DNA from 2 places in the Yoonia sp. MH D7 genome. Region 2 is predicted to be linked to the other one. Evidence: riboswitches for the same ligand, from Rfam matches in the RefSeq annotation. Region 2 holds a riboswitch; the other holds the start of a gene.

Region 1 (4,417 bases), on a different contig from region 2:
ATTTTGCGGCTGAATGGGTTGTAAGTAGCTTTTTGTTTGCGTAAGGTATTTTTTAACATACAAACTAATTATTACCACCACTAAAGGGTTTTCAACAATATTGCCGCTCGCGGCAACCCTCCGCTGACTCTTGCGCTCACTCAACTCACAAACGGACGGATTATGAAGAATAAGTCTGCATTACTGGTTTTGGCGGCCGTAAACAAAGAGCTGGATGATGTGAGCTGGTTGGAAGTCGAATGTTCCAAAGCAGCTTCAAAGTCTGGATCAGTAATGTGCGGCGAGTGGACGTTTAGTCTGGCGACGCCGATGAACGGGAACGATGTTCATAGATCGCGGGTCGTCGTCTGGCGCACTCTCGAAGCAAAAAAAATCACAACAATTACCGGGCTGACGGCTCTGGCGCTGACGCTGGATATTCGCCTGCCAGTGTTTCCACTGCGCGACGGAGACGTAGGCGTTTGGACGCGTGACCCATCAAAACCAGCTCGAAATCGTTCCATGGGGGGAAGCCTATGAAGCTATTTTTTAACATAACATGTATTATCGGATCGAATACCAAGCCCCCCGCGCTTGACCGTGCAGTGCGAGGTGACCATCGTTCACCAATGTTTTGAAGTGTTGCTTGAGGGTGTTCCGGTTGGCACCTGTCAGCTTCACGGCATCTGCCATTGTGAGACGCCCTTGTTCACGTGTGAGCTCGACAATTTTCGCGGCGAGTTCAGGCATTGCGCCAATCATCAATTTTTCCCGCTCAACCCGTGTCTTGAGCCTTTGCATCTGGCGTTGCAACGCACTGAGGAAGAATTCTAGCCACGGAGTCCACTCGGGATTTGGCCTCCTGAATCGTGCCCTGGGTTTGCCTCAGCGCGAGATAATAGGCTTCCTTACTCTGTTCGATCACGCTTTCAAGCGAACTGTATGTCACATAAGCATACCCTGCCCTGAGCAGCAGTAGTGTTGTAAGAACGCGGCTAAGTCTGCCGTTGCCATCTTGAAACGGGTGTATTTCCAACAACACAACAACGAATATCCCGACGGCCATTAATGGGTGCATATCGGGATCTTTAACCGCGCCTTGATACCACGTCACCAACTCTTGCATTAGTCGTGGCGTGTCGAACGGCGAGGCCGTCTCGAAGACGATTCCAATCTGAGCACCCGTCTCGTCGAAAGCCGCGACGCTATTGCTGGAGGTCTTATAGGCCCCCCGATGGCGTTCGTCTTTGTTGCTATACTTTAACAGGTCCCTATGCAGTTGTTGGATATGGTTCTCTGTTATCGTGATGTTTTCCCACGACCCAAAGACCATCTCCATCACTTCAGCGTAGCCAGCAACCTCTTGTTCGTCACGGGTTTCAAAGGATTTGATTTCTAGATTGGACAAAAGCCGTTGCACGTCTTGGTCTGAAAGCTTGCTTCCTTCAATCCGTGTTGATGAGCCAATACTTTCAATGGTCGCCACGCGTCTCAGCGAAGACAATCGCTCCGGCGCAAGCGACCCAAGGGCGCGCCAAGCCCCCTTAAATTCGTCGATTTCAGAAACCTTGGCGAGGATTTTAGGCGTGATAACGAGTGACGAGGTGTTCAACATACCCATATGAATACCCATTTACACCCAATCGTCAATTCAATTCAACATCCATAAACACCCATTTGAATTGGGATCGCTAGATAGCCTACAAAGTCGTTGGTCCAAAATAAACTGACCAGTCTCGCCAGAAAATAGACAAACATAGATCAAGATGAGTTAGCCCCAACTGCCATTGATGGCCCAAATCCGGACCTTCACTTAAATCGCAGCGAAGGCTACCGAAGAGCCCGAGGCAGTCATTGCTATTTCTCGCTGCGTGCGCATGGAGCACGAAAGTTGCTGCAGATGCTTGACCTGAGACTCTGCGCTGCGACAGAGATCGCGGCCATTCGATCTTAATGCGGCGAGGATATGGACAGCAATTCACAGATTGCGGGTCGAAGCCGAGGGTGAGCTATTTTAAACGAACGGCTGCTTCTCTGCCGGAAAAAACAGCAAGGGCGGAACGCCGACGTTCCCTTCGATTACAAAATTATTCGAAAGTGTTTTATATATTCCATCGCACTCGCAGTCACCGTGATTTAATGGCTATAACTCCTGACGCTAGCCTTGGCGCACAAAAAACAATTCCATTGAAGATACCTTCAGTGGTTTCTATCGGACTGCGTTGATACTTGACGCCCTGCTGGGCTAGGTATTTAATGAAATAGTTATCGGTTCCCGAGAGGGATCAAATGGGAATTTGGTGCGCGACGGTATGACCGTGGCAATGCCAGAACTGCCCCCGCAACTGTAAGCGGCGAGCGACCTCGAACACGCCACTGGACTCGCGTCCGGGAAGGCCGAGGGACGTGACGACCCGTAAGTCAGGAGACCTGCCGTAAACGTGTATTCAACCCAGGCGGGGTGTCCTGGAGGGGGAATGATGACTAAATAGCCTCCACCGCTTTGCGGGGGGATCAGTCAATCGGCCTTCTTCTTGTGGTCTCTCGCACGACAAAGGCCGTGTTTTGTTCAGATCCCACTTTCGACATCGCAGGCCGTGCCGCTGTCCATCAGACAAAGGGCTTGTCTGATGCGGCCCATGATTCTCGTTCTGGCCAAGGCCGCAATTGCGGCAGCACCACGTGCGGAAATGGCTGCGCTGGCCGAAGCGGTGGCCGCGCACAGCCCCGGCCATAACGCCACTTACGCCTTCTCGGAGCAAGGCAGCCCCAGCCTGCGGGAGCGCCTGAGCGAGATTGCCGCGTCGGGCGTGTCCAAGGTTATCATTGTCCCGGCGATGCTACCGATGGAGCCGGGGTTTCCGGCATGGATCCGCCGGGCAGTGAATCGCTGGATGAAAACACAGTCTTTGCCGCTGCCCAAGATCACCATCGCGCCTCCCCCACTAGTCGCGTCAAGCGATATGCCAGCGATCCTGTCCTCCGCCGTAGCGCGGGCGGGCCACGAGGATGTGACACAATCTGCGACCCCGATCCCCGACGCTTCGGTGATCCAAGGCCCAAAGCGTCGGGTTTTGCTGTGTATGGGCGGGCCGTGCAATGACGCCGCGTCTGGTCTGTTGTGGCAACACTTGCGTGCTGAGCAAGATCGGTTGGGTCTGCGGGATAATGGCGAGGGGATGATGAGCTGCAAGACGAGCTGCCTCGGCCCGTGCAATCTTGCGCCCGTGGTGCAGGTCTGGCCAGAGGGGACGACCTATTGCGGGGTGGACGAAACAGCGCTCGATCGGATTCTGGCAGAGCATATTCAGGGCGGCACGCCTGTGGAGGACTTGGCCTATCGCCCTCAAAAGACCAAGCAACGGCTACGGTCATGAGCTCCGCGAAGGAAAAACTACGCTTCGATCTGACGGGCTACGCGCGCGATGGCAGTCTCGGCGACCACGACGGGCTGATGCGGGTCGCAGAGCGGGCCGATGTCCTTGGGTTTGGCGGCATCTGGTTTAATGAGTTCCACTTCTCCCGCACCACGCTACCCTATCCATCGACGCTGCTTCTGGGGGCGGCGATCCTTGCGCGGACGCAACGATTGCGCTTTGGCACCTCGATCCTTGTGCTGCCGCTGTACCATCCGCTGCTGCTGGCCGAGCAGATCGCGCAACTGGATCGTCAAAGCGGGGGGCGGCTGGATGTGGGCGTCGGACGCGGTACCTCGCCCGAGACATTCCACGCGCTTGGCCTTGATCCCGCTCAAGCCCCTGCACGGTTTGCCGAGGCGCTTGGCGTGATCCTTGCCGCGTTGACGAAACCGATCGTGTCGTCGGACGGCCCGACATGGACATTCTCCGACGTGACTGTAGGCCCGCCGCCGATCCAGCGACCGCACCCGCCGATCCATGTCGGGGCCGCGTCACCGGATACGCTGGCCATCGCCGCGCGGCACCGTTTCCCGCTGCTTCTGAGCCTTGAGCCGAACGAGACCCGTCAGATTGGCGTGTTCCGTGACCAACTCGCGCGCGCAGGTGCAAGTTCAGAGCCTTTGGCGGCCTCTTCGCTGGCGCGCTACGTGATTGTGGAAGCGACCCAAGCCAAGGCCGAGGCCGCGCTTGATCGGTTCACCGATGCGCTTAACAAGGCCCGCATCGCCCGTGCAAACACCTTCGGCAAACCGCCACCCGCGCCGCGTACGCCCGCCGATATGCTGGCGGGATACACCATTGCCGGGACGCCCGAGGCATGCCGCGCCCAGATTAAGCACCTGACTCGATCCACGGGTATTCGCAATATGCGCTGCCTGTTCTCCGCCAACGGCACCATTCCACTCGATAAGGCATCCGCCTCGATGGAACTTTTCGGAACCGAGGTTTTGCCAATTTGCGCAGACCTGCCCGCGCCACCTCTCCCAAACATCAGACCTAAAGGAACCCTCCCATGAGGC
Region 2 (4,417 bases):
TATGAAAACCCTCACCCCTCGACGTGTCCGCGATATCAAGCGCATCCTCCGCAGGCAGGCGCCACGCATCCGCAAACCACGGAGCGACTCCGAAACCGCGCCAACCGGTCATCTGCGAAATCGCCGCGTAGCCGTCGTCAAACAACGCGGGATCGCCGCGGAATTTGTTGATGATGAACCCCTTTATCCGATCTGCATCAGCTGTCGGCATCACCGCTTGCGTTCCGACGATCTGTGCGATCACGCCGCCCCGATCGATATCGCCGCACAGTACGACGGGGACGTCTGCGGCCTCGGCAAAGCCCATATTGGCGATGTCGGCCTGCCGCAGATTAATCTCGGCAGGGCTGCCGGCACCCTCGACAATTACCAGATCGTACTGCGCCCGCAGGCGTTGAAAACTGTCCAGAACGGCACCCATCAGCGCGGGCTTCAGCGCTGCATAATCGCGCGCTCGTGTCGTCGTCAGACGCTTGCCCTGTACCACCACTTGCGCGCCCATTTCAGTTTCGGGCTTGAGTAGGACCGGATTCATATCGGTATGTGCGGCCAACCCGCAGGCCATGGCCTGAAGCGCTTGCGCGCGTCCGATTTCGCCGCCATCTGCCGTCACGGCGGCGTTGTTGGACATGTTTTGCGGCTTAAAGGGCGCGACGGATAGGCCGCGCCGGCGGGCGGCACGGCAAAGCCCCGCCACCAGCATTGATTTGCCGACGTTCGAGCCGGTTCCTTGTATCATTAATGCGCGCGCCATGTCGCACTACATCTCGATGCCGTTTTGCGCCTTGATCCCCTCGCGGAAGGGATGCTTGACCAGCGCCATTTCGGTCACAAGATCGGCAGCCTCGATCAGCTCGGGCTTGGCATTGCGGCCGGTCAGGCACACATGCGTCATCGCGGGCTTTTGGTGCAGCAGAAAATCTACCACTTCGTCGATGTCCAGATAATCATAGCGCAGCGCGATGTTGATCTCGTCCAACAACACGAACTGAATTTCTGGCTTCAAGATCTGCTCTTTAGCGATTTTCCAGCCGTTTTGCGCAGCGGCGATATCGCGCTCACGGTCCTGCGTTTCCCAAGTAAAACCTTCGCCGGAAACAAAGAACTGGCATTCATCCGCGAAATGTTCACGCAAAAGGGTTTTTTCGCCGGTTTCCCAGTTTCCCTTGATGAACTGTACTACCGCGCAGGGCATGCCATGCGCGATGCAGCGCATAATCATTCCGAATCCGGACGAGGATTTACCCTTACCCGCGCCAGTATGGACCATGATCAGTCCCTTTTCTTCGGTCTTGGTTTCCATCATCCTGTCGCGAGCGGCCTTGATCTTGCGCATTTTTTCAGTGTGACGGGCGTTCAGATCAGTGGACATAGGATTTCCTTCGGCTTGACAGGGTGTTGGCTTTCGGCGAAAGCTGCGATTATGTTGGTGCCTGCCTCGGCAGGTGAAAAGGGAATGTGCAGCCGCGATGTGTCGCGGTCAAGTGCAGCCGCCCCCGCGACCGTGAACGGAAAGGCCGATCAACGCCACTGGCAACCGCCGGGAAGGCAGATCAGCCATAGGGCCACCCGCCCTGAATCCGTAAGCCGGGAGACCTGCCAGCACACGACGACGTAACCGGACGGGGTGTTCTGGTGTCGGGGTGATTCCGACTGTCGGAATATCCTCGCCATCTATACCTTCGTCCCATAATATGTGGGGCAGAGGACCATGAACGATCAGACAGAAACGCCAGTCAATCAAACTGAAGTGCTGGTTTGTGTCAAATGCCGGCGCGGCAGTGCCGAGCAGGGTGACGATCGCAGGCCCGGCCAGATGCTTTATGATGCGCTGGACGCTTTGCCGCTGCCCGAGGGCCTGCGCCTGACGCCGGTTGATTGCCTGCAAAACTGCGATCACGGCTGCACCGTTGCGCTGCGCGGTGGCGCGCGCTGGACTTATATATTCGCCAATGTCGACGAGATGGCAGGTCCCGCCATGATCCTTGACGGTGCGGCGCGATATCATGCGACCGCCGACGGGTTAATTCCGTGGCGCGAACGCCCCGAACATTTCAAGCGTAACTGCGTTGCACGCATTCCCCCATTGGAGACCACAAATGTCTGACCTTGCGAAACTCCCCGTCACAATCATCACTGGCTTTCTCGGCTCGGGCAAGACCACATTGGTGCGCCAGCTGATGCAGAATCCGGGCGGCAGGCGCCTTGCTGTGATCGTCAACGAATTCGGCGATGTGGGCGTCGATGGCGATATCCTGAAATCCTGCGCGATCCCCAATTGCCCAGCCGAAAACATCATAGAATTGGCGAATGGCTGCATCTGCTGTACCGTTGCCGATGATTTCATCCCGACTATCGAGGCGCTGATGGCACTCGACCCACGGCCCGATCACATCGTGATCGAAACCTCCGGGCTGGCCCTTCCCAAACCGCTGCTCAAGGCGTTTGACTGGCCTGACATCCGCTCGAAAATCACCGTTGATGGTGTCATAGCTCTGGCCGATGCCGAGGCGGTTGCGGCAGGACGGTTTGCGTCTAACGTGGCGCGCGTTGAGGCTCAGCGTCTGGCAGACGAGAGCATCGACCATGAAACGCCTTTGTCCGAGGTGTTCGAGGATCAGATTTCCTGCGCTGACATCATTCTTCTGACCAAACCTGATCTTGCCGGTCCCGAGGGCGTGGTCCGTGCGAAGGCGGTCATCGCGGCACAATCCCATCGCGTGGTCCCCGTGGTCGAAGTGGCCGAGGGTGTCATTGACCCGCGTATTATTCTGGGGCTTGAGGCTGCGGCCGAAGATGACACCGATGCGCGTCCCTCGCATCACGACGGGGCGGATGACCATGAGCATGACGATTTTGAAAGCATTGTCGTGGACATCCCCGAAGTCACCGATCCTGCCGACCTAGTCCGCGCTATCGAAGCGTTAGCCAATGACCATAATATCCTGCGCATCAAGGGCTATGCTGCTGTAGCGGGCAAGCCGATGCGCCTGCTGGTTCAGGCTGTGGGAGCGCGTGTGCGACATCAATTCGATCGCCCGTGGAAGCCAGATGAGGCTCGTGCAGGCCGGTTGGTCGTGATCGCCGAGCATCATGATATCAAAGCGGATGTGATTTGTGCGGCATTGGGCGCGGCGCGTACCGAGGCGGCTGAGTAACGCCATGCATGTTATATTCCGCGAAAGCCACGGGCTGGAAGAGACCGAAGCGCCAATGGATCTGGGGCAGATCGCCGCTGATCTGGTGGTGCTGTCGCTCTCGGATTCCGACCTCGGCGCTTTCGCGGAAGGCTGGCATCGCGGGGGAGGACCGGAGGGGCGGCTGCCCACGTTACGGCTGGCAAATATAGTCGCGCTCAAGCATCCGCTGTCGGTTGATACCTATGTTGAGCAGACGCTGAGCGGGGCCAAGGGGATCCTGATCCGCTTGATTGGCGGCGTGCCCTATTGGCCATACGGATTGCAGAGCATTCGGGCGCTGGCCCAGCAAAAAGGTATTGCGCTCGCCGTGTTACCCGCTGACGGTCGAACCGATACGCGATTGGACGAGATGTCGACGCTGCCGAAATCCACGCTGCGGCGGTTGGCGCATTTGTGCGACACCGGCGGCGCGGTCGCCGCGCAGGCGGCGCTGGCGCAACTCGCGCTAGCCGCAGGACTCTATGCCGGGCCTGTGCAGGGCACCAAATCATTGCCGCAGGTGGGGGCATGGACGCCCGAGCAGGGCGCATGCTGCCCGATTCTGGCGCTGGGCTCTGCACAGGCATTGGCGGGCCAGCCGCGCGTATTGCTAGTCTTTTACCGCTCGTATCTGGTGGCCGCCGATCTTGCGCCGATCACGGCTCTTTTTGACGCCTTCCGCGCGCGGGGCTTTGACGTGGTCGCACTCTTCGCGCCCTCGCTGAAATCGCCGGATGCTGCGGGCTGGCTGCGCCGCCAAATGGCCACGCTTGCTCCTGCAGCAGTCGTCAACGTCACAGCCTTTTCCGGCAAGGGGGCGGGTGGCACATCGCCGCTGGACGCCGCAGAGGTTCCGGTGTTTCAAGTGGCGCTGGCAACGTCCACGCGCAAGGCGTGGGCGGGGGCCGAGCGGGGTCTGTCGCCCGCCGATCTGGCGATGCATGTGGTGTTGCCAGAAGTGGACGGGCGCATCATGGGAGGTGTTGCCAGCTTTAAGGATCCGGGCAAGCGGGATGAGTATCTGCAATATTCCCGCTTTGCCCATCGCGCCGAGCCAGGCCGCATCGCGGCGATTGCCGACCGCGTTCAGGGCTGGACCCGTCTCGCGGCGCTACCTGCTGCTCAGCGGCGCGTTGCGCTGGTTCTTTCAACCTATCCCGGCAAAGATTGGAATATGGGCCATGCCGTTGGACTGGACGCGCCACAATCGGCGGAGGCGATTCTGGAGGACTTGCGCG

Evidence for each region. A riboswitch is a leader RNA that binds a small molecule or an ion and turns the genes downstream of it on or off. The one in region 2 is predicted to bind cobalamin.
Region 1: another riboswitch for cobalamin. It lies ahead of ACXLHR_RS16525 ((2Fe-2S) ferredoxin domain-containing protein); the one in region 2 lies ahead of ACXLHR_RS13795 (DUF1636 family protein).

Annotation. Positions count from the first base shown of each region.
Region 1 covers NZ_JBTJCF010000002.1:32,459-36,875, reverse strand. The annotation lists gene ACXLHR_RS16540 (hypothetical protein) at 163-519, shown strand; gene ACXLHR_RS16535 (DUF977 family protein) at 544-741, opposite strand; gene ACXLHR_RS16530 (Fic family protein) at 755-1,612, opposite strand; cobalamin riboswitch at 2,232-2,431, shown strand; gene ACXLHR_RS16525 ((2Fe-2S) ferredoxin domain-containing protein) at 2,610-3,356, shown strand; gene ACXLHR_RS16520 (LLM class flavin-dependent oxidoreductase) at 3,353-4,414, shown strand; gene ACXLHR_RS16515 (ABC transporter substrate-binding protein) at 4,411-4,417, shown strand, end outside.
Region 2 covers NZ_JBTJCF010000001.1:2,763,058-2,767,474, reverse strand. The annotation lists gene ACXLHR_RS13805 (cobyric acid synthase) at 1-754, opposite strand, end outside; gene cobO (cob(I)yrinic acid a,c-diamide adenosyltransferase) at 761-1,372, opposite strand; cobalamin riboswitch at 1,411-1,618, shown strand; gene ACXLHR_RS13795 (DUF1636 family protein) at 1,712-2,107, shown strand; gene cobW (cobalamin biosynthesis protein CobW) at 2,100-3,158, shown strand; gene cobN (cobaltochelatase subunit CobN) at 3,163-4,417, shown strand, end outside.